Regions from separate parts of the Tardiphaga sp. P4_G1 genome, predicted to be linked through region 1. Evidence: predicted binding sites of a transcription regulator. Region 1 holds the regulator's gene; each other region holds the start of a gene.
What was found. The regulator PhoB, encoded in region 1, activates phosphate uptake and scavenging genes when phosphate is short. The targets are predictions, from matches to a motif close to TGTCATNNANCTGTCAT.
Positions count from the first base shown of each region.

Region 2: the regulator PhoB is predicted to act here: its motif matches at 2,882-2,898, upstream of AC1DUY_RS19145 (alkaline phosphatase D family protein).
Region 3: the regulator PhoB is predicted to act here: its motif matches at 2,340-2,356, upstream of AC1DUY_RS22390 (STN domain-containing protein).
Region 4: the regulator PhoB is predicted to act here: its motif matches at 2,460-2,476, upstream of ppk2 (polyphosphate kinase 2).

Region 1 covers NZ_JBFUJU010000007.1:166,687-171,686, forward strand. The annotation lists gene argF (ornithine carbamoyltransferase) at 1-270, opposite strand, end outside; gene AC1DUY_RS18305 (aspartate aminotransferase family protein) at 270-1,496, opposite strand; gene AC1DUY_RS18310 (GcrA family cell cycle regulator) at 1,943-2,452, shown strand; gene phoB (phosphate regulon transcriptional regulator PhoB) at 2,555-3,259, opposite strand; gene phoU (phosphate signaling complex protein PhoU) at 3,352-4,065, opposite strand; gene pstB (phosphate ABC transporter ATP-binding protein PstB) at 4,094-4,921, opposite strand; gene pstA (phosphate ABC transporter permease PstA) at 4,918-5,000, opposite strand, start outside.
Region 2 covers NZ_JBFUJU010000007.1:357,018-362,017, reverse strand. The annotation lists gene AC1DUY_RS19155 (PepSY domain-containing protein) at 1-221, opposite strand, end outside; gene AC1DUY_RS19150 (TonB-dependent receptor) at 224-2,506, opposite strand; cobalamin riboswitch at 2,613-2,802, opposite strand; gene AC1DUY_RS19145 (alkaline phosphatase D family protein) at 2,948-4,501, shown strand; gene typA (translational GTPase TypA) at 4,734-5,000, shown strand, end outside.
Region 3 covers NZ_JBFUJU010000009.1:241,233-246,232, reverse strand. The annotation lists gene AC1DUY_RS22400 (FecR family protein) at 42-1,025, opposite strand; gene AC1DUY_RS22395 (RNA polymerase sigma factor) at 1,056-1,601, opposite strand; gene AC1DUY_RS22390 (STN domain-containing protein) at 1,598-2,278, opposite strand; gene AC1DUY_RS22385 (filamentous haemagglutinin family protein) at 2,594-5,000, opposite strand, start outside.
Region 4 covers NZ_JBFUJU010000012.1:83,389-88,388, reverse strand. The annotation lists gene AC1DUY_RS25910 (xanthine dehydrogenase family protein molybdopterin-binding subunit) at 1-717, opposite strand, end outside; gene AC1DUY_RS25905 ((2Fe-2S)-binding protein) at 727-1,188, opposite strand; gene ppk2 (polyphosphate kinase 2) at 1,485-2,411, opposite strand; gene AC1DUY_RS25895 (methyl-accepting chemotaxis protein) at 3,015-4,715, opposite strand; gene AC1DUY_RS25890 (hypothetical protein) at 4,778-4,924, shown strand; gene AC1DUY_RS25885 (YebC/PmpR family DNA-binding transcriptional regulator) at 4,952-5,000, shown strand, end outside.

The DNA of each region.
Region 1 (5,000 bases):
GCGACCGAGCTGCATTTCGGCGCCGGTGAGCATCACAACTTCGCCGCCGAGCTGGCGCATGCCGACCTCGAACGATACGCGGGTGCGCGTCGAAGGCTTTTCGAAGATCATCGCCAGCGTCTTGTTCTTGAGCGGACGATCGGGCTCGGCATTCGAGCCATCCCGCCCCTTCAGCTTCGCCTTCATGGCGGCAGCCGCGTTCATAATATTGCGCAACTCACTGGCCGGCACGGCCGTGAGATCAAGGAAGTGCCGCGGTGACGTGCTCATCACGCGGCTCCCTGCGTCTTTGCAGGCGAGCTGAGCGCCACGCAAGCCTGTTCCAGCCGCTGCACGGCCTGCTCGATCTCGGACTCGCTGACGATCAGCGGCGGCAGGAAGCGCACGACATTGTCGCCGGCGCCAACCGTCAACAGCTTCGCGTCACGCAATGCTGCCACGAGATCGCCCGCCGGCACCACGGCCTTGAGGCCGATCAGCAGACCTTCGCCGCGCACTTCGCTGAGCACGTCAGGGTGGCCGTCGACCACGCCCGCGAGTTTCTGTTTCAGCAGCAGCGACATCTTCTTCACATGGTCGAAGAAACCGGGCTTCAGCATGATATCGAGCACGGAATTCGCAGCAGCGACCGCCAGCGGATTGCCGCCAAAGGTCGAACCATGGGAGCCGGGCGCCATGCCTTCGGCCGCTTCCGCCGTGACGAGGCACGCACCGATCGGGAAGCCGCCGCCGAGCGCCTTGGCCAGCGACATGACATCCGGCGTCACACCGATGCGCTGATAGGCGAACAACTCGCCGGTGCGGCCCATGCCGGTCTGCACTTCGTCGAAGATCAGCAGGATGCCGTTCTTGTCGCAGAGTTCGCGCAGCGCGCCGAAGAACGCGTTGCTCGGCGCACGCACGCCACCCTCACCCTGCAGCGGCTCGATGAGAATGCCGGCGGTGTTCGGACCGATCGCCTTCTTAACGGCTTCGATATCGCCGAGCGGCAACTGATCGAAGCCGTCGAGCGGCGTGCCGTAGCCTTCGAGATATTTGGCAGCGCCGGTCGCGGCGAGCGTGCCGAGGGTGCGGCCATGGAACGCGCCTTCAAAGGTGATGATGCGCGTGCGCTCGGGATGGCCCTTGGAGAAATGATAGTGGCGGGTCACCTTGATCGCGCATTCCATCGCTTCCGCACCCGAATTGGCGAAGAACACGAAGTCGGCAAAGCTTTGTTCGCACAGCCGCGCGGCGAGGCGCTCGCCGTCCGGGCTCTTGAACAGGTTCGACATGTGCCAGAGCTTGGTGGCCTGCTCCTGCAATGCGGCGACCATATGTGGGTGCGCATGGCCCAGCGCGTTCACGGCAACGCCGCTGGTGAAGTCGAGATAGCGCTCGCCATCGGTTCCAATCAGCCACGCGCCTTCACCGCGCTCGAAAGCGACATCCGCACGCGCGAAAACAGGCAGCAAGTGAGCCTGAGAGAGGGGCGAAGACGTTGCGTTGCTGGTCATAACCGATCCGATCGAAAAGACTGCGGCCGCGTCGATGACAACTGTGCGAAATCGAACAACGGACCCTAGAAACGAAACGTGCCGCCCTTCTCGGGCGGCACGTGGGCATTATTCTATGTGTGCTGTGAAGACTGTCAACCGCGCACTGCGGCTTTCGAGTCACACGGAGTCGCAGAAAAAGCCGATTTTGCCGCTTTATTTGCAGAAGCATGTGGACGCGGCATGCCCGACTCTTGCGCGCGAGTCACGGCATATTGTAGCTTTTGCCTCGTCGGATACGACATCTCGTGCGGCGGTAGATCCTTTTGACACATCCAGTGCGGCGTAACAGCCGGACGCGAAATTCGCGCCCGGTGAGCGCTAAAGGATTCTGACCGCAGGGATTTTTGAAGTCTCAACTCGCAGCGCTGCCCGGTCAGGCCGGCGCTCACGAAGGGAAAACGGCGATGACGGTAATGACATGGACCGACGATCGCGTCGAACAGTTGAAGAAACTCTGGGAAGGCGGCCTCTCCGCCAGCCAGATCGCTGCGGAACTCGGCAACGTGACCCGCAACGCCGTGATCGGCAAGGTTCACCGCCTCGGCCTGTCCGGCCGTGCCAAGAGCCCCTCCTCGGCAGCTCCGCGGCAGCGCAAGGCGCGCCCGGCACAGCAGATGGTGCGCGTCGCCCGCCCGATGGCCCGTGGCAACACAGCATTGGCCCATAACTACGAGATCGAGGCCGAGCCCGACCCGATCGCCTATGACAACATCGTGCCGATCAGCCAGCGCCTGTCGCTGGTCGAACTCAACGAAGCCACCTGCCATTGGCCGATCGGCGATCCGTCGAGCGCGGACTTCTATTTCTGCGGCGGCAAGGCCCTGGCCGGCGCCCCCTATTGCGCGCATCACTCGCGCATCGCCTATCAGCCGGCCAGCGACCGCCGCCGCGCGGTGCCGAAGCCGACGCGCTGAGCTGGAAAGTATCTAAACCAAATGAAAATGCCCGGCGATGAGCCGGGCATTTTTTGTTTGGGGCTTCTTCCCTCTCCCCGCTTGCGGGGAGAGGGAAGATACCTACTCCGCCGCCTTGTCGAACCGATCATCCAGCGCGTAGCCGGCGCCGCGCACGGTGCGGATCGGATCGGGCTCACCGGCGGGGTTGAGCAGCTTGCGCAGGCGGCCGATATGCACGTCGACGGTGCGCTCGTCGATATAGATGTCGCGGCCCCAGACGCTGTCGAGCAACTGTTCGCGGCTGAACACGCGGCCCGGATGTTCCAGGAAGAACTCCAGCAAGCGATATTCGGTCGGACCGAGATCGATCGGACGGCTTGAGCGCACGACGCGGCGCTTGTCACGGTCGAGTTCGATATCGCCAAACGCCAGGACGGTGGCGAGACGCTCGGGAGCTGCACGACGGAGCAAGCCCTTCACGCGGGCCAGGAGCTCCGGCACGGAGAACGGCTTGACGATGTAGTCGTCGGCACCGGTGGCGAGACCGCGAACGCGCTCGCTCTCTTCGCCGCGCGCCGTCAGCATGATGATCGGCAATGCCTTGGTTTCGGGCCGTGCGCGCAAGCGGCGGCACAGTTCGATGCCGGACAGGCCCGGCAGCATCCAGTCGAGCACCACGAGATCCGGCACCCGCTCCTTCAAGCGGGTGTCGGCATCGTCGCCGCGAGCAACGGTTTCAACATCATAGCCTTCGGCGTCGAGGTTGTAGCGAAGCAGCGTCGTTAGCGCCTCTTCATCTTCCACAACCAGAATGCGTGCATTCACAGCCATCTTGATCAATACCCTCAGTGACGTCCGACAAGTCTTTAAATCATGATCCTTGCGGAAGACTGGCTTCCACTTTTCCTGATCATGCTTCAGACCGTCGGCGTATTCGCGAATGTGGTCATGTCGCCCTTCGGGCGCTTGTCGAGGATCTGCTGGCCCTCGATCATGTAGAACACGGTTTCCGCAATATTGGTGGCATGGTCACCGATCCGCTCGATGTTTTTGGCGCAGAACATCAGGTGGATACAGAACGAAATGTTACGCGGGTCTTCCATCATATAGGTCAGGAGTTCGCGGAACAGCGAGGTGCAGATCGCGTCGATTTCCTCGTCGCCCTTCCACACCGTCATCGCGGCGGGCAGATCGTGTGCGGCATAGGCGTCGAGCACAGCCTTGACCTGGGTGGTCACGAGGTCGGTCATGTGCTCAAGGCCGCGGATCAGCTTCAGCGGATGGAAGTCGCTGTCGAGTGCATTGACGCGCTTGCCGATATTTTTGGAGAGATCGCCGATGCGTTCCAGATCGGTGGCGACGCGCAGCGCGCCGACGATCTCGCGCAAATCGACAGCCATCGGCTGGCGCTTGGCGATGGTCAGCACGGCGCGCTCTTCGATCGTGCGCTGCAACTGGTCGATCTCGGAGTCGGTGGCGACGACGCGGGCGCCAAGTGCGACATCCCGGCGGATCAGCGCGTCGACGGATTCGACGATCTGCCGTTCCGCGAGGCCACCCATCTCGGCGACGAGACGGGTCAGCTCCTGCAGATCGTCGTCGAAAGCCTTGGTGGTGTGTTCAAAAGCCATCTCAAATTCCTCCCGCGAATATGTCGCGTCAGCCGAAGCGGCCGGTGATGTAATCCTGGGTACGGCGGTCGGTCGGCGACGTGAAGATCTTGTTGGTCTGATCGAACTCGATCAACTCGCCGAGATACATGAAGGCCGTGCTGTCGGAGACGCGGGCAGCCTGCTGCATGTTATGGGTCACGATCGCGATCGTATACTGATCCTTCAACTCGTCGATCAGCTCCTCGATCTTCGCGGTCGAGATCGGATCCAGCGCCGAGCACGGCTCGTCGAACAGGATCACTTCCGGCCGCACCGCGATGGTGCGCGCGATGCACAGGCGCTGCTGCTGACCGCCCGACAGGCTGAGGCCCGACGCGTTGAGCTTGTCCTTGACTTCGTTCCAGAGTGCACCGCCGCGCAGCGCCCTCTCGACGCGAATGTCCATCTCCGACTTGGAGATCTTTTCGTAAAGGCGGATACCGAAGGCGATGTTTTCGTAGATCGTCATCGGGAACGGAGTCGGCTTCTGGAACACCATGCCGACGCGGGCGCGCAGCAGGTTGAGGTCCAGCTTCGGATCCAGAATGTTCTGGTTGTCGAGCATGAGCTGACCTTCGGCGCGCTGGCCGGGATACAGGTCATACATGCGGTTGAAGATGCGCAGCAGCGTGGACTTGCCGCAGCCCGACGGGCCGATGAATGCGGTTACGCGGTTCGCCATCAGCGTCAGGTTGATCTTCTTCAGGGCGTGGTGTTCGCCATAGTAGAAGTTCAGGTCGCGCACGGTGACCTTGGGACGGGTCTCGCCCTGCAGGGCCGACGGCGGCGGCATCGAGACGGAAGGAACGCCAGACGACACAGAAAGCTCACTCATTTTGCTGTCCTCTCGGCGCCGAGAATGCGCGCGCCAATGTTAAGGGCAAGTACGGTCAAGGTGATGATCAGGGCACCGC
Region 2 (5,000 bases), 190 kb from region 1:
GCAGCCTTCATCGCCTCGTCGGGAGAGAGCGCCACTTTCTCCCAGACGATATCGGGCAATGCCGCCAGCCGCTCTTTATCGGAGAGGCCGGGAAACGCGACATACATCATCACCACGCCGGAGATGAACCACATCGCGAAGAAGAGGCAGGTGACGATGCCGATCCAGCGGTGGCCGATATACAGCCACCGCCGGAGTGTGCGTGTCAGCTTGCGCGACAAGCTCAGAATTTCACGTTGACGGCGAGCTGGGCGGTGCGCGGCATGCCGAGCATCCACTGATTGTCGCTGTAGCTCGACGTCGCGTAGATCTTGTCGAACAGGTTGTAGACGCGCAGCGACACTGTGGTGTTGACGTCCGGCTTCCACTGCAGGCCGGCATTGACCAGTGTGTAACTCGGCATCTCCAGCGTGTTTGCATTGTCTGCATACGTTTTGCCGACGATCTGGAAGCCGGCATTGGCCGACCAGTTCGCCGCAAAGGCCCAGGTTGCCCAGACGTTGGTGACGTTCTGCGGCACGTTGAACGGCACATTGCCGGCGTAGTTCACAGCGATGCCGCCCACGTTCTGGATGAAATCGTCATATTTCGCGCGCACGAACGCGGTGTTGGCGTCGACGCGCCAGCCATAATCGAGCGAGACGCCGATCGAGGCCTCGATGCCACGCGAAGACTGCTGGCCCACCTGCACGACCCGTGTCAGTGTCGGGTCGGTTCGGTCCGGCGTCAGCAGGTTGTTCTTGACGATCTGATAGCCCGCCAGCGTCCACTCGCCACGGCCGCCCCAGAACGACTGCTTGACGCCGATCTCCACCTGTTTGCCGGTGGCCAGATCGAATTTGGCGTTGGCGTTGCTCGCCGTGATTAGGCCGCCCACAGGATCGGCTGCGACCGAATACTGGCCGTAAAAGGCCAGATCCTTGATCGGTGTGTAGACCACACCGGCGCGCCAACTGGTCGAAGAATAGTCCCGGCTGTAGCTGTTGGCGGCATTGCGAACGTCGGTCCGCTCGACGGTCGGTTGGTCCTGGCGAACGCCGGCGATTAAGGACAGTTGCTCGGTGACCGACAACCGGTTCTCGGCGAACACCGCGTACTGGTTGGTCACGCTGGAGAAGTCCGACGTAAGCGGATCGGGACTGAAGTACAGGCCAGGATTGAAATTGATGGCGTCGACCGACGACGATCCACCATAGGGCGAGTTGGTCGAGCGCTTGAAGTCGATGCGGTTGACGTCGAAGCCGGCGACGAATTCGTTGGCCATCCCGAGTACATGGCCCTTGAACGTGGCGTCGAAGCGGTCGCCGATCTGTTGCTGGTCGTGGAAGATTTCCAGATAGGTGCTGCGGTCGATCAGGCCGGTGGCCGGATTGAACGCATAATTTTCGAGCTCTTTCCAGTGCCGCTTGCTGTACAGGTAGTACAACGTGTTGCGGATCGAGATGCCGTCGGCCACTTGCCACTCGGTCTTCACCTGATTCCAGCTATCCTGCCAGCGGATGGTGCTGTCGCCTACATTGTAGTTCTTGAAGCGCAGCGCCGGATCGAACTGGCCGTTGATCAACGGCGTGCCGAAATAGCGCATCGGCTGGCGATCGCCGTAGTCGGTCGAGATCGTCCAGACCACGTCTTCGGTCTGCTTGACCTGCACGGCAGCATGCAGCGCTATGTTCGAGCTGTTGCCGCGGTCGACCCAGCCGTCCGACATGTTGCCGGTGGCTGTGATGCGATAGGCGACGTCCTTGTTGATCGGGCCGCCGCTGTCCACGGCGATGCGGCGTTCCATGTTGCTGTCGAGCGATATCTCGGCCTGATTGCGCGGAATCCATGATGGCATCTTCGAGATGATGTTGATCGCGCCGCCGACCGCGCCTTCGCCGAACATCACGGAGGCCGGACCGCGCAGCACCTCGATACGCTCGGTGGACCAGGTGTCGAACGGAAAGTTCACGGTGCCCGCGCCGACATAGAGCCGCGTGCCATCGAGCAGTATCTTCACCGAATCCGTGCCGGAGAAGCCGCGGGTGCTGTAGGCGACGCCGCCATTGCCCGGATCTCCGATGGCGGTGATGCCGGTGGCGTTCTGCGTCACCGCGTCGAGCACGTTCTGCTGGCCGCGTTCGGCCATGGTTTCTGCCGAGATCACTTCGACGCTGGCCGGCGTCTGCAGGCGCGTGAGGCCGAGGCGGCTGCCGGTGGATGCAGTGCCTGTGAGGTTGAGCGTCGGCGCTGCGAAGACAGCGCCTGTCGGCGTGGCAACCGGCGCGCCGGTATTGGCAGCGACATTGCGCTGTTGCCGCGAGCGCGCAGCGCGCGATGCATTGCCGTTCGTGGCGCGGCGTGCGCGTTGAGGTGTCGCTGACGGCTGAACGACAACAGGATCGAGCGTCTGGCTCGACTGTGAGGTTTGCGACCAGCTTTCGCTCGGACACAACAAGCAGGAGAGAGCAACAGAATAAAGAAAGGGAGTATGTCGCTTCGATGCAACGGGAGAAACGGAGGTCATGAACAGGACTCGCGGTTACGTGGCACGTCACCGCAAACCAAGTCGCCCCGCCGCTTTCAAACAGGCAGTGTGACTTCCACCAGGACACCCCGCCCAATGTGCTCGCGTGTGACCACGACTGGCGGCAGGTCTCCTGGCTCGCGGGTCACTGCCTGTCGCCGCCTTCCCAGGTGAACACCCAGTGGCTCTTGGCGCAGGCTCGCCGCTTACAGTTGCGGGGGCAGCCGCGGAATCGGGGGATCCCCCTCACCGCATTCCCTTTTGATCCCCGAAGGGAACCGTCGCGTTCACGTTAAGGTGAAATTTCCAAATGTGTCAATCAAGCTGCCAATCATTCGCAGCTTGCTTTGGCGGGTGTTGATATTGCGCATCACCTGTCATCGCAGCGTCAAGCGATCTGCCTAGAGCCACTGGTGCCAGAGCCAGGATCAGGAGTTCGCCATGGCACTACGTTTATCCCGTCGTCGCTTCCTCGCGCACTCAGCCGCAGCAGGCGCAAGCTTCCTGGCGATGCCTTACCTCAGCCGCGCGGCGGATCGTCCGGTCGTGTCGCATGGCGTGCAGTCCGGCGATGTCGGGACGAGCAGCGGCATGATCTGGTCGCGTGCGGATAGACCAGCGCAAATGATGGTGGAAGTCGCCACGACCGAATCCTTCAGTAATGCGCGCATGTTGCCGGTTATCACGGCGCTGCCCGAGAGCGATTTCACGGCGAAGCTGCTGCTCGACAATCTGCCCGCGGGACAGGACATCTTCTACCGCGTCAAATTCCGCGATCTCTCGCATACCGAGATCGTCGGCGAGCCCGTCGTCGGTCGCTTCCGCACGGCGCCAGCGGATCGCCGCGATGTGTCCTTTGTTTGGGGCGGCGATGTCGCCGGGCAGGGCTGGGGCATCAATGCCGAGGACGGCGGCATGGTCACCTTCGCCACCATGCGCAAGCACAATCCGGATTTCCTGATCCATTCCGGCGATACCATCTACGCCGACGGCCCGATCCTGCCTGAAACGAAACTGCCGGACGGCAGGATCTGGAAAAACACCATCACGGTGCCGGAAAAGGCGAAGGTCGCCGAGACGCTCGACGAATTCCGCGCTGCGCACAAATACAATCTGCTGGACGACAATGTCCGCGCCTTCAATGCGCAGGTCCCGATCTTCGGCCAGTGGGACGATCACGAGGTCACCAACAACTGGTCGCTCTCGAAGCAGTTGCCGTCGTCTTACAAGGAGCGCGACATCACGCTCCTGGCGGCGCGCGGTGCCCGTGCCTTTCACGAGATGTATCCGATCTCGGTCAATCCGACCGAACCCGGCCGCGTCTATCGCACGCTCAATTACGGCCCGCATCTCGACGTCTTCATGCTGGACGAGCGCAGCTATCGCGGCCCCAACGGCCCGAACCTGCAGGAGAGCTATGGTCCGGATGCGTATTTCATCGGCCCGGAGCAGATGGCCTGGCTGAAGCGCGCCTTGATGGCCTCGAAGGCGACCTGGAAGGTCATCGCCTCCGACATGCCGATCGGCCTCGTCGTCTATGACAACGCTGCCGACAAAACCGGGTCTGAGGCCATTGCGCAGGGCGACGGGCCAGTGCGGGGCCGCGAGCTGGAAATTGCCGATATCCTGCGCTTCATCAAATCGGCCGGTATCCACAACACGGTCTGGCTGACCGCCGACGTGCATTACACGGCGGCGCATTACTACAATCCGGAAAAGGCGCAGTTTCAGGATTTCGAGCCGTTCTGGGAGTTCGTTTCGGGCCCGTTTCACGCCGGAACTTTCGGGCCGGCGGCGCTCGACAATACCTTCGGTCCCGAGGTCCGTTTCGTGAAGGCGCCGGGGCCCGATAAGCAGAATTTGCCCCCGTCGGCCGGCATGCAGTTCTTCGGTCACGTCAAAATCGACGGCCAAAGCGGCCAAATGACCGTTACCTTGCGGGATCGGGCCGATATGGCCCTTTGGGCCACGGTTCTGGACCCGAAATTGGGCTAACCATTTGGCAGATTCGCATTGTTTTTCGGCGATTTCCCCCTATATTGCGCCGCAACGCGTCCGAGTACCCGGCCCCTTCTGGCCGGGTTTGCTTTTGGAGGGATTGCCCCAGCGCGTTTTCAGACGAGGCAGTTATCGAACGCGCTCGAGCGCAAGGCATAAGCCTTTTGTTGTCGAGCATGTCTTGTTGAACCCGCTCAAGGGCACCCAGACCGTAACCAGAAGAAGACCTATGAACCTTCGCAACATTGCTATCATCGCCCACGTTGACCACGGCAAAACCACTCTCGTGGACAAGCTGCTGCAGCAGTCGGGCACGTATCGCGACAATCAGCGCGTCCAGGAACGCGCGATGGATTCGAACGACATCGAAAAAGAGCGCGGCATCACCATTCTCGCCAAGTGCACCTCGGTGCTGTGGGATGAAGTCCAGATCAACATCGTCGACACCCCGGGCCACGCTGACTTCGGCGGCGAAGTCGAACGCATCCTGTCGATG
Region 3 (5,000 bases), on a different contig from region 1:
CGTGTCATGAAAATTTCGCAAATGGCCACGGCCGAAGCCGATCACGAGAGCACGACGATGGCACCGGGAAGCGACGTCACCTTGGCGCCATAGGCTTCCTTGACAAGGGCGATCAGATCGTCGACCCGGTCGATGGCAATGCGTGCCTCGACGGGACGGCGCCCGAGCGCTTCATTCGCGAGAATGATCCGACCGTTCCGATACCGATTGACCTCGCTGACGACGTCAGCAAGCGGCGTTTGCCGAAACACCAGTTGACCGTCGCGCCAGGCCATGACGACAGCAGGATCGACGATGGCAGGTGCGTTCACGATGCCATCGGCATAGAAGGCCTGCTTGCCCTCACCCACGGTGACGAATGTCCCCGCATAGGCGATCGCGACCGTGCCGCGATGACATGTGACCACGGAGCGCCCGCCTTCGCATCGGAGGTTGAACTGCGCATCGGTGGCGTGAACGGCCCCGCCTCCGGCCGCAACCGTCAGTGTTGCGGGCTGTTGCTGCGAGACGGAGATCGCGGCCTCACCGGAAATCAACTCGAGCCTGTTCGCGTTTGCGTCGTGAAGCACGTTGAGGCTGCTGCGGGTGTTCAATTCGACCGTAATTCCATCGCCCACCGCAATCTGGCGCCGCTCCGCGGTACGGGTTCGGTAATCGGCGGCCAGCTCCTGGGGCGATGGCCACAGCTCCATCGGCGGGTGCGCAATCAGATAACCGGCCCCGGCAACCGATGCCGCAATCGCTCCGCCCAGAAACCAGCGACGGGAATGTGCTGTTCGGCCCGACAATGCATGACCTGACGGCGCGAGCCCCAGCGACGCCGATACGGCTGGGTGGCGCGCCGCCTGTTCCAGCCTGTCCCACAGCGCATTGGCCTCGGCGAAAGCCCGCCCATGCGCCGGACTGCGCGCGCACCAGCTCGCCAGGTCCCGGCTATCCGCAGCCGTGACCTCGCCGGATGTCAGGCGGACGAGCCACGCCTGCGCCTCGTGCGCCAGCGCCTCATGCCCGTTCACGTCTGTCATTGGAGTGCTGTCCTCGCCCATCCCCTACCCCTAAGACTCTTTCGGGAGGCCGGGACCGAACCGGCGGATGACTTTTCTTCCCAGACGTTGCGAACAGTGCTGCAGGGCCTGCACGAGCTCCTTTTCAACCATTCGCGGGGAAATGCCGAATTTCACCGCGATGTCGGCGTGTTTCATTTCATTGACCCGCGCGAGCAGGAAGATCGCCTTGCGGCGCGGCGTCAGCTCGTTCAGCGCAGCCGCAAGCTCCTCTATCTCCCGTCGCGCGTCCGAAATGCGCTCGGGATCGAGGGTGTGGTCCATCATATGGCGCACCGCCTCGATCTCGGCGGGTGAGAGCTTGCGGTTGTCGGCCTTGCGACGGTCCGCGGCCTCGTTCAGTGCCATCCGGAACAGGTAAGACTCCGGCTTCTGAATAGCGCTGACGTCGCCAATCCGGTCGAGCCGCAGCCAAGTCTCGTGCAACACCTCGACCGCCAGGGCATCGGAGCCTAGCCGGCGACGCAGCCGCTCGCGAAACCGCTGATATTTGGCCTCGAAGATGCTCCGCATCCGGACGGTCGACGTTTCCGTCATCGTGCCGCCGCAGCCCCGGTCGCGCAGACCGCGTCGGACGTGCTGTGCTGCAGAATGACGGTGACGGGCTGCGGCAGCCCGACCGGCGGCGGTGTCACTCTGGCGCGCGCGATTGCGAGGGCTATGCGCGCATCGCGGCCATCGTCGCCGCTCGAACCGACCGGATGAATCGCATCGATCGATCCAGCCCGTCCCACCCACACCTGCACCACCGAACGGTACGGTCCGGGCCGTACCTCCGCATCGCTGCAGAGCGCCTGTTCGATCGTACCCTGAATCAGCGCGAAATAATGATTGAACTCCGCGCGACGATGCCCGTCAGAATGCTCGCCGTCGATCATCGGCGCCGTCGTGTTCGGACCGACCGTGAAGGCGGTGTCGCCGACACGACGAAACGAAAGACCGGTCCCAGCAAGAAGAATGCGCAATGCGTCCTGCGGGAGCAACCGCCCGTGAACGGCGGTTGATCGCTTGCCGCTGGCGACTTCGGCATCGACCAACGCAGCCAACCCCGTGCTGTCGGCAAATTCGACCAGCGCGCTGGCGAGCGGCTGCGCAGCAATGTCGAAACGTCGTGCTTCGCTGGACGCTTGCGCGTCGATCGGAGAACCCAGCAAAGCAACACCTACCGCAAGACGAAGCGCAACGCCCACATGCGCAACCCATGGCGCGGGCATTTGACCCCATCCTCACATTGAAGGGCACGTGACGTGCCAAGCTCGTACCTATGTGACAAGTATAACAACTAGATGTCAGGCCGATCTGCCGAATGATCAAGCGCAACATTCGTCGCACGCCACATATTGCTGCCGCTATTTATAAGGCGCGATGTGACATTGCTTCGCCGAGAAGGAGAACCGCGCCGGCAATTTGGAGGTGCCGGCTGGATCGGTGCCACAACGGGTATCTCGACCGCGAGCTAGCTTCCGTTACACGGCGGTGATTGCTTCTGCTGATTCCCGCCTTAACAACGGATGGACAAGGTGCCTGGGTCAAAGATTGCGTTTCTCCTCTTCCGTCAGAGCCTGCTTCTGTTGCTCGGTGAGATTGCCAAAGCCGACGACTTGCGCCGGGTTGTTCGGATCCTGACGCAGGCCCTGCCGGTCATCCTTGTCTTTGTCGCGGCGGCGGTCGTCGTCCGTCGGAGCGAGATTCGACGCGCCGCCATAGCCCAACACCTCGACGATGATCACCGACGGCTGCGCGTTCGCAGTATTTTGCTGCGTTGAATCCTTGACCGCATCGGCGGCAGCCTTGTCTTTGGTGTCGGGGATCAGATTGACCGCGGGCGCCTCCGCCTTCGGCACGCCTTTCGTTTCACCGCCGACTTTGATGTTGTCCGTGTTCAGCACGTATAACGCAGCCACATTGAAGTTACCGCTGACCCGGATGCCGGCGTCYCCGGCATCGACGGTGCCGACCGGGGCGATCGGATCCACATCACCCGGCTCGACGCCGGAGAAGCCAATCACCGTGCCGATGCCGGATCCGGTAATGTCGGAATTCTCCTTCACCAGGGTGACTGTATCGACATTGGTGCTCACGACGGGCGCGCTCGGCACGCGCGTCGTCTTGGCGCCGCGGCCGGCGTTGATATCGCCGAGCGTGGACCAGATCGTGATATCGCCGCCGGAGAAAGTGAGCACGCGCGAGCGGTTCACGACGACGTTTTGCTTCGCAAAAATATCGATGCGACCATAGCCAAGCGTGATCAGGCCGTAATTCGCCTCGACATTCTGGTTCAATGCGGCGATCTCCAGCCCGCCGCCCGGCGTATATACGCCGATGCTCCCGCCGAGGTTGGTGCGAACCAGCAGATTGCCGCTCTGCACGTTGCCTTTCCAGGCGTCACCCGGGAATAGTCTGGCGATTGCATCGTAACCGCGCGCGTAGCCGCCGGTCGCGCCGCCCGCGGTATAGTCGCGCCCCGCGGCACGCAGTTCCTGCATGTAGACCTGGCGCAGGAAGCGTTGCTGCGTCAGCACTGGCAGCGCCTGATACGCGGCCCATAGCTCGGCCGGGGACCCTAAAAGCAGCTGGCCAGTGGTATCGTAGATGAAGGATATCAGCCCAAATCGCAGTTGCTTGACGATTGCACCATCCCTTACCCCGAGCAGCTCGGTCATATAAAGCGGCCGCAACTCTCCATTGATCGCGACGGTCAGATAGCTCGGCATGCTCCCGACATTCGCCGGATCGAGATACGCCGCTGCCACTGCCGCGTAGTCCGGCTGCTGGCCGCGCAGGCCGGCCATCAATTCGATCGACGCGCCGGCTGCGGAGAGGCCTTTGATTGCCACGGGCGCCGGCGACGTTGACCGGAGGAAGGTCAGGTTTCCCGTGCTCACGACGCCCATCGTGTCGGCATAGATGTCGCGGCCGGCGGTCAGCAGCAATCCGCCCGGCCCCTGAATGGTGACGGCCGGATCAAGCACCGCGTTGAGGCCGGGCGTGTGATACAGGAAGTCGTTGCCGGCATGCATCCATGATACGTCGATGCCGTGCAGGTTGCGCAGGTTGAGCTTGAGGTCGAGGATGTCCGCCCCCGCCGAAATCCAGGTCTGTTCGTTTGATACCAGACTGCCGGAGCGGACGCTGCCGTTCAGCGCGTAGATGCGGCTCGGTGCGTAGTCGCCGGCGTTGCTCAGCACATCGGGATTGGAGACCCGGTTGAAATACGGCTGGCTCGTTCCGTAATACGCCGACGGATCGACCGCGTTGCGCAGCAGATCGAGAAACCGGGTGATGCTGGTCGATTGAAGATCCGAATACTGCAATGGGCCGCCGCTGCCGTTGAACGGGCGGAAGGGCGACGCCAGCATCTGCGGCGTCGCACGCGACATCAGGATGTTGCCGACGCCGATATTCCCCGCTGCCAGCATCTGCAGCTCGCCGCTGGCGGCCGGCAATGTCGAGAGCTGACCGAGATTGGCGATCGAGCCGTTCAGCGCTGTGATGCTGGTCAAGGCGGGGTAAAGATTGCCGGCGTACTGATTGGCAAATTGCACTTTCACCGTGGTTGCAGCGAACCAGTTATTCGCCGTCGTGACGTCCTGCGACAGATAAAGGCTCTGGTTGACCAGTGTGACATCGCCGCCTGTCGACATCAGGCTTACACGGCTGTTGTCGGTCTGCCCAAGCATGTAAGTCTGCGCGATGCCTGTACCGCGGGTGGGATCGTAGGACATCAGCGGATCGAGCACGGTCTGCACCCGCAAATCGCCGGCGGCACGAACTGTCAGCGAGGCATCTCCCAGCGCAAGCACCGGCGCGATGTCATAGCGAGTCGTGAGCGGCCGGGACCCGGTGATGATGCTGGAGACGGTGCGCCCTACCACAAAGGCTCCGGCATCGATCGTGGCGTCGCCGCGGGCGATGTAATAGTTGCCGGCCTTCACT
Region 4 (5,000 bases), on a different contig from region 1:
CATGCCCGGTATCATTGCGTCGATACCGTAGATCGTTTTGCCGTTGACCTTGTCCGGTGTATCGAAGCGCTTCAGCGGCTTGCCGATCACCGAGAAGTCTTTCGGGTCCTTGAGCGCGACGTCCTTCGGCGGCGTGAGTTTGCCGGCGGCGTCGCACAACTCGCCATAAGACAGTTTGCGCCCGCTGGCCGTATGCATCACTTGCCCGTTCGACGCCGTGCAGCTCGCAGGTTCGACCTGCCACTGTTCAGCTGCGGCTTGCACCAGCATCGCACGCGCGGTTGCGCCGGCATTGCGTAGAGGTTTCCAGAATGCACGCACCGAAGTCGATCCGCCGGTCGCCTGGATGATGAAAATTGGATTGCCGTAGAGCTTGTCGCTGGGCGGCGCATGTTCCAGCGTGATCTGCGCATAGTCGGCGTCGAGCTCTTCGGCGAGGATCATGGCGATGGCGGTATAGATGCCTTGCCCCATCTCGACTTGCGGCATCACCAGCGTCGTTTTGCCGGTAGTGTCGATGCGGATGAACGCGTTGGGGGCGAATTTGCCCTCCGTTGTATCGGGAGGTTGCGTCGGCTCATTGGCCGCGCGTACCGGAAGCTGGAAGGCGAACATAAAGCCGCCGGCAAAGGCGCCAGCGAGCAGATTGCGCCGTGACAGGCCAGAAGGCTTGTTTGCAGGACTGGTCGCAACAAGCATGTTGTCTGCAAGTTTCATGACCGACTCCTAGGTTTGCCGTTCGGAGGCAGCATGCTTGATGGCTTCACGCACCCGGACATAGGTGCCGCAGCGACATATATTTCCGGCCATGGCGGCATCGATGTCAGAATCGTCGGGGGTCGGCGTAGAAGCGAGGAGCGCGGCCGCCGACATGATCTGCCCGGACTGGCAGTAACCGCATTGAATGACTTCGAGATCGAGCCAGGCCTTCTGCACCTTGGCGCCGACCGGTGTGGTGCCGACGCCTTCGATTGTGGTGATGGCGCGTCCGCTCACCGCACTGACCGGCAGCAGACAGGAGCGCACGGCCTTGCCGTCGACATGCACGGTGCATGCCCCGCATAGCGCAACGCCGCAGCCGAATTTTGTGCCGGTCATGCCGAGAATATCGCGCAGCACCCAGAGCAGGGGCATGTCGTCTGGTGCGTCGAAGGACTTCTGCTCGCCGTTGATATTGAGATTTGCCACAGTGAGACCCCCGTTTGCTCGACTCGATGATGCAATGGCGAATGGTTCGTCATCGACCAACGACGGTACTATAGGCGTACGGTCATCATTTCAAAAGCAGCAATAAGATGCAGCAGGACTATACATTGGTTTGTATGTCGCGCGAGCGTGTCTGTCGGATAAATCGCGGTAAAATCTGCGCGACGTCATCCGACGCCCTCTTCGTGGGCGTCGGATGACTTTTATTCAAAAGAATATTGCGGTTGCGTTAGGCTCGGCCTGCCCGAAAAACGTTACGCAATCTGCCGACTGTGGGGCTAGTACCGCTCCGGCACATACATTTCGGCTGGCACCGGCGTGCGGTGATAGTCGGGATTGCGCACGCGTGCAGGCAGGACCACGGGCGGATGCTCGACCTCCTGATAGGGAAGCTGTTCGAGCAGATGCGCGATGCAGTTCAAGCGCGCCTTCTTCTTGTCGACGGCCTGCACCACATGCCACGGGGCTTCCGGAATATGCGTATGCTCGAGCATCGCTTCCTTGGCTTTGGTGTATTGCTCCCAGCGGGTGCGCGCCTCGACATCCATCGGGCTGAGCTTCCACTGTTTGAGCGGGTCGGCGATACGCATCGAGAAGCGCAAGTGCTGCGCTTCGTCGGTGATCGAGAACCAGTATTTGACCAGGATGATGCCCGAGCGCACCAGCATGCGTTCGAATTCCGGCACCGAGCGGAAGAATTCCTCCACGTCATCTTCGGTGCAGAAACCCATCACGCGCTCGACGCCGGCGCGGTTGTACCAGCTACGATCGAACAGCACGATCTCGCCGCCGGCGGGGAGATGCGAGACGTAACGCTGGAAGTACCATTGGGTGCGTTCGCGCTCATTCGGCGCGGGGAGTGCGGCAACGCGGCAGACGCGCGGATTAAGCCGCTGGGTGATCCGCTTGATAACGCCACCCTTGCCAGCGGAATCGCGACCCTCGAAGATCACCACGACCTTGAGCTTGTTCTGCTGCACCCAGCTCTGCAGCTTCACCAATTCGCCCTGCAGGCGGAACAGTTCCTTGAAATAGAGCCGTCGCTCGATGGTCTCCGCCGGGCTGTGGTCGGACATTTCGTTGGTCAGGGCGTCGAGACGATCGTCGTCGATCTCGAGCTCGAGTTCTTCATCGAAGCCGTCCAGCATCTCTGCACGAATGCGGTCGTGGATTGCTTGCGCGTCGTCGAGGGAATGTTCGGTCATGGCAGCTCCGCTTGTATCGAATGGGTTCACGGTTATGGACCGATGCAAATGTCAGCGGTGTGACACTGCCTCCCAGGCCCGGGGCGAATGGGCAAATGGGCCCCAATGGGTCTCGCCGCCGCTGTCCATGCAGGACGGGGTACCGCAAGCCGAAATTCAACTACGCGTGATTGGCGCTACCTTGAGAGCCAAGCGTGCGCATCTGAGGTCGCGGGGCTCGTTGACCAAGGACAAATGTGATGAATAAATTCATTCTGTTGGGCGCCGCTTTACTGATCGCCGGCACTGCGAGCTGGACCGCGCAGGCCAAAGACGGGCATAGCGCTGCCAGCAAGCATCGACGGATCATGTCCTCTCACGCGCGGTATGAGGGAAGCGCCCCCGTAACGGTCTATCGCGGATTTGGTGCCGGCCCCGGTTCATATGGATACAGCGCGCCATATGGATATGGCGGCGGTTCATACGGCGGAGATGACAATGCGGAAGGCCGAACGAGCGGCGGCTAGGAGGGCTTGGCAGTTTTGGCTGCTAACCCACTCGCAGACGGAATATGCGGCGCTGCGCCAGGTCTCAGGTGGCAGCGCAGCGCCGTGTGCAAACCCATCATAACTTGTACGCCGTGCGGAAGCCGCCCCAATGGCGTCCCTGTATGCGCACAGGCACGTCGATCTCGCGCATCATCACGGTCTGACCGTTGCCCATGTCGCGGGCATAACTCTGGATCAGGTAGGAACGTGTATTGCGACCGGCGGCCAATCCAGCCGGATCGTTGAAGATGCGGCGGTTGCGGCAGTTGGCAGTGTTCCAGCTCGCATCGCCTGGGCGCTGCGGCTTCGAATAGATGCTGTTATGCACCGGTAGATAGCCGTTGCGGTCGATCATGGCGCAGAACGCCATGCGGGTGTCCTTGGCCAGAAACGCGTCCTGGAATTCGGGCAGTGCGCGATCGGCCCAGCCGAGAATCTTTGTCCGGTACTGTACCGGACTGGAGCCAGGGATTTCGACGTAGTTGTCGTCGAACATGTCGTCGATACTGATAGCACCGGATGCAATACCGTCGGCAAAGATCTTGTTGAGCAGTGCGCCGGCGTCGATGGCGCGGGTGACGAATTCGGTGTTCTCGTCATGGATCGCCCATAGTCGGTCTTCGATCCGGCTGATGAGAGCCCCGTCGGGCGCGACGAACAGTGCCTGTGCGCCGGCGGGGGAATGTTCGGCAATGCGCAGGCGGCAGGGGCCGACCTCGCTGAGTTCAGCAGCAACGATGTCGTGCAACGGAAGCCGGTTCGCGTCCGGTCCGCCGATGAGAATGCCGTCCATCGAGATTTCATAGACCGGCGCGCTGATCTGGCCGCCGCGCGTCTGAAGATCGACGTTGAGGTGACATGGCAGCTTTTCGCGTCGTCGCTCGTCTTCGCGCTCGCTTTGTTTGAGCAATACCGCGCAGCGCGACTTCAGCCGTGAGGCAAACATCGTCACGGCCTGGCCGGCCTGCGCGACATGCTCGCCGTGCGCAGCCGCTTCCTTTGCAGCGCTATCGATTTCCGCGGCGCTGTTGCCGACCGAGACGATGAACTGCGAGGCAGTGGCAGCGTTATGCGACATCTCGCTGGTCGTCGCGTTCTGTTCGGCGACCGCGCCGTTGACATTGGCAAAGACCGGGCGGATCGCGTCGATGGCGGTGGAGATGCGATGCACGGCGTCGACCGAACTGGCTGCGTCGCGCTGCAGGGTATCGATCTTCTTCCTGATCTCTTCGGTGGCGTTCTGCGTTTGCACCGCCAGCGCCTTGACCTCGGTGGCGACGACCGAGAAGCCGCGGCCTGCAGCGCCTGCGCGTGCCGCCTCGATGGTCGCGTTCAGTGCCAGCATCGTTGTCTGGCGGGCGATCTGCGCGATCAGCTCCAACACATTGCTGATTGCAGCGGAGGAGTCGCGCAGCCGGTCCACATTGGCGCTGGCTTCATGGGCGGCGGCGCCAGCCTCGTCCGCAAGCCGGCTGGCATCGCGCACCTGGGTGCCGATACCCTCGGCCGAGTGGGTGAATTTGTCGGCGGCCTGCGCGAAGGTCGTGGCGGTGGATTGCGCGGCGCTGCTGCGGTCGGCCAGCACGTCGGTGCGGGCGCGGATGGCGGAGAGGGTGGTGGCGGTCGATTCGGCGCCGCCGGCGACGGATGTCGCGGCACGCTCAAGCTGGCGGATAAGCGCGCCCAGCTCAAGTTCCAGCAACTCAAGGATGTCCCGAGCGGTATCTGGTTCAGGATGCTGCGGTGCCACAGAAGGTGCTGTGTTTTCAGCAATCATCACCACTTCAGCCGCTTCCGGCTGCCGCTTGCGGAACAGTCCAAACGCCATCGGTGACCCCAATGAATGCAATCTATGCGGGTAACCTTGCACCTCGGCGTGAAGTGATGGTTAAGGTCGGTTGCGGTATTGCGAAGATCTGCCGGATTCGGCTGCAAATTTTTGATTTTGCCGATTTCGCGGCCTATAACCCCGCGCCGCAGCCCTAACTACCCTGACGCTTCAAGAGAGACCGCATGGCCGGACATTCCCAATTCAAGAACATCATGCACCGCAAGGGCCGGC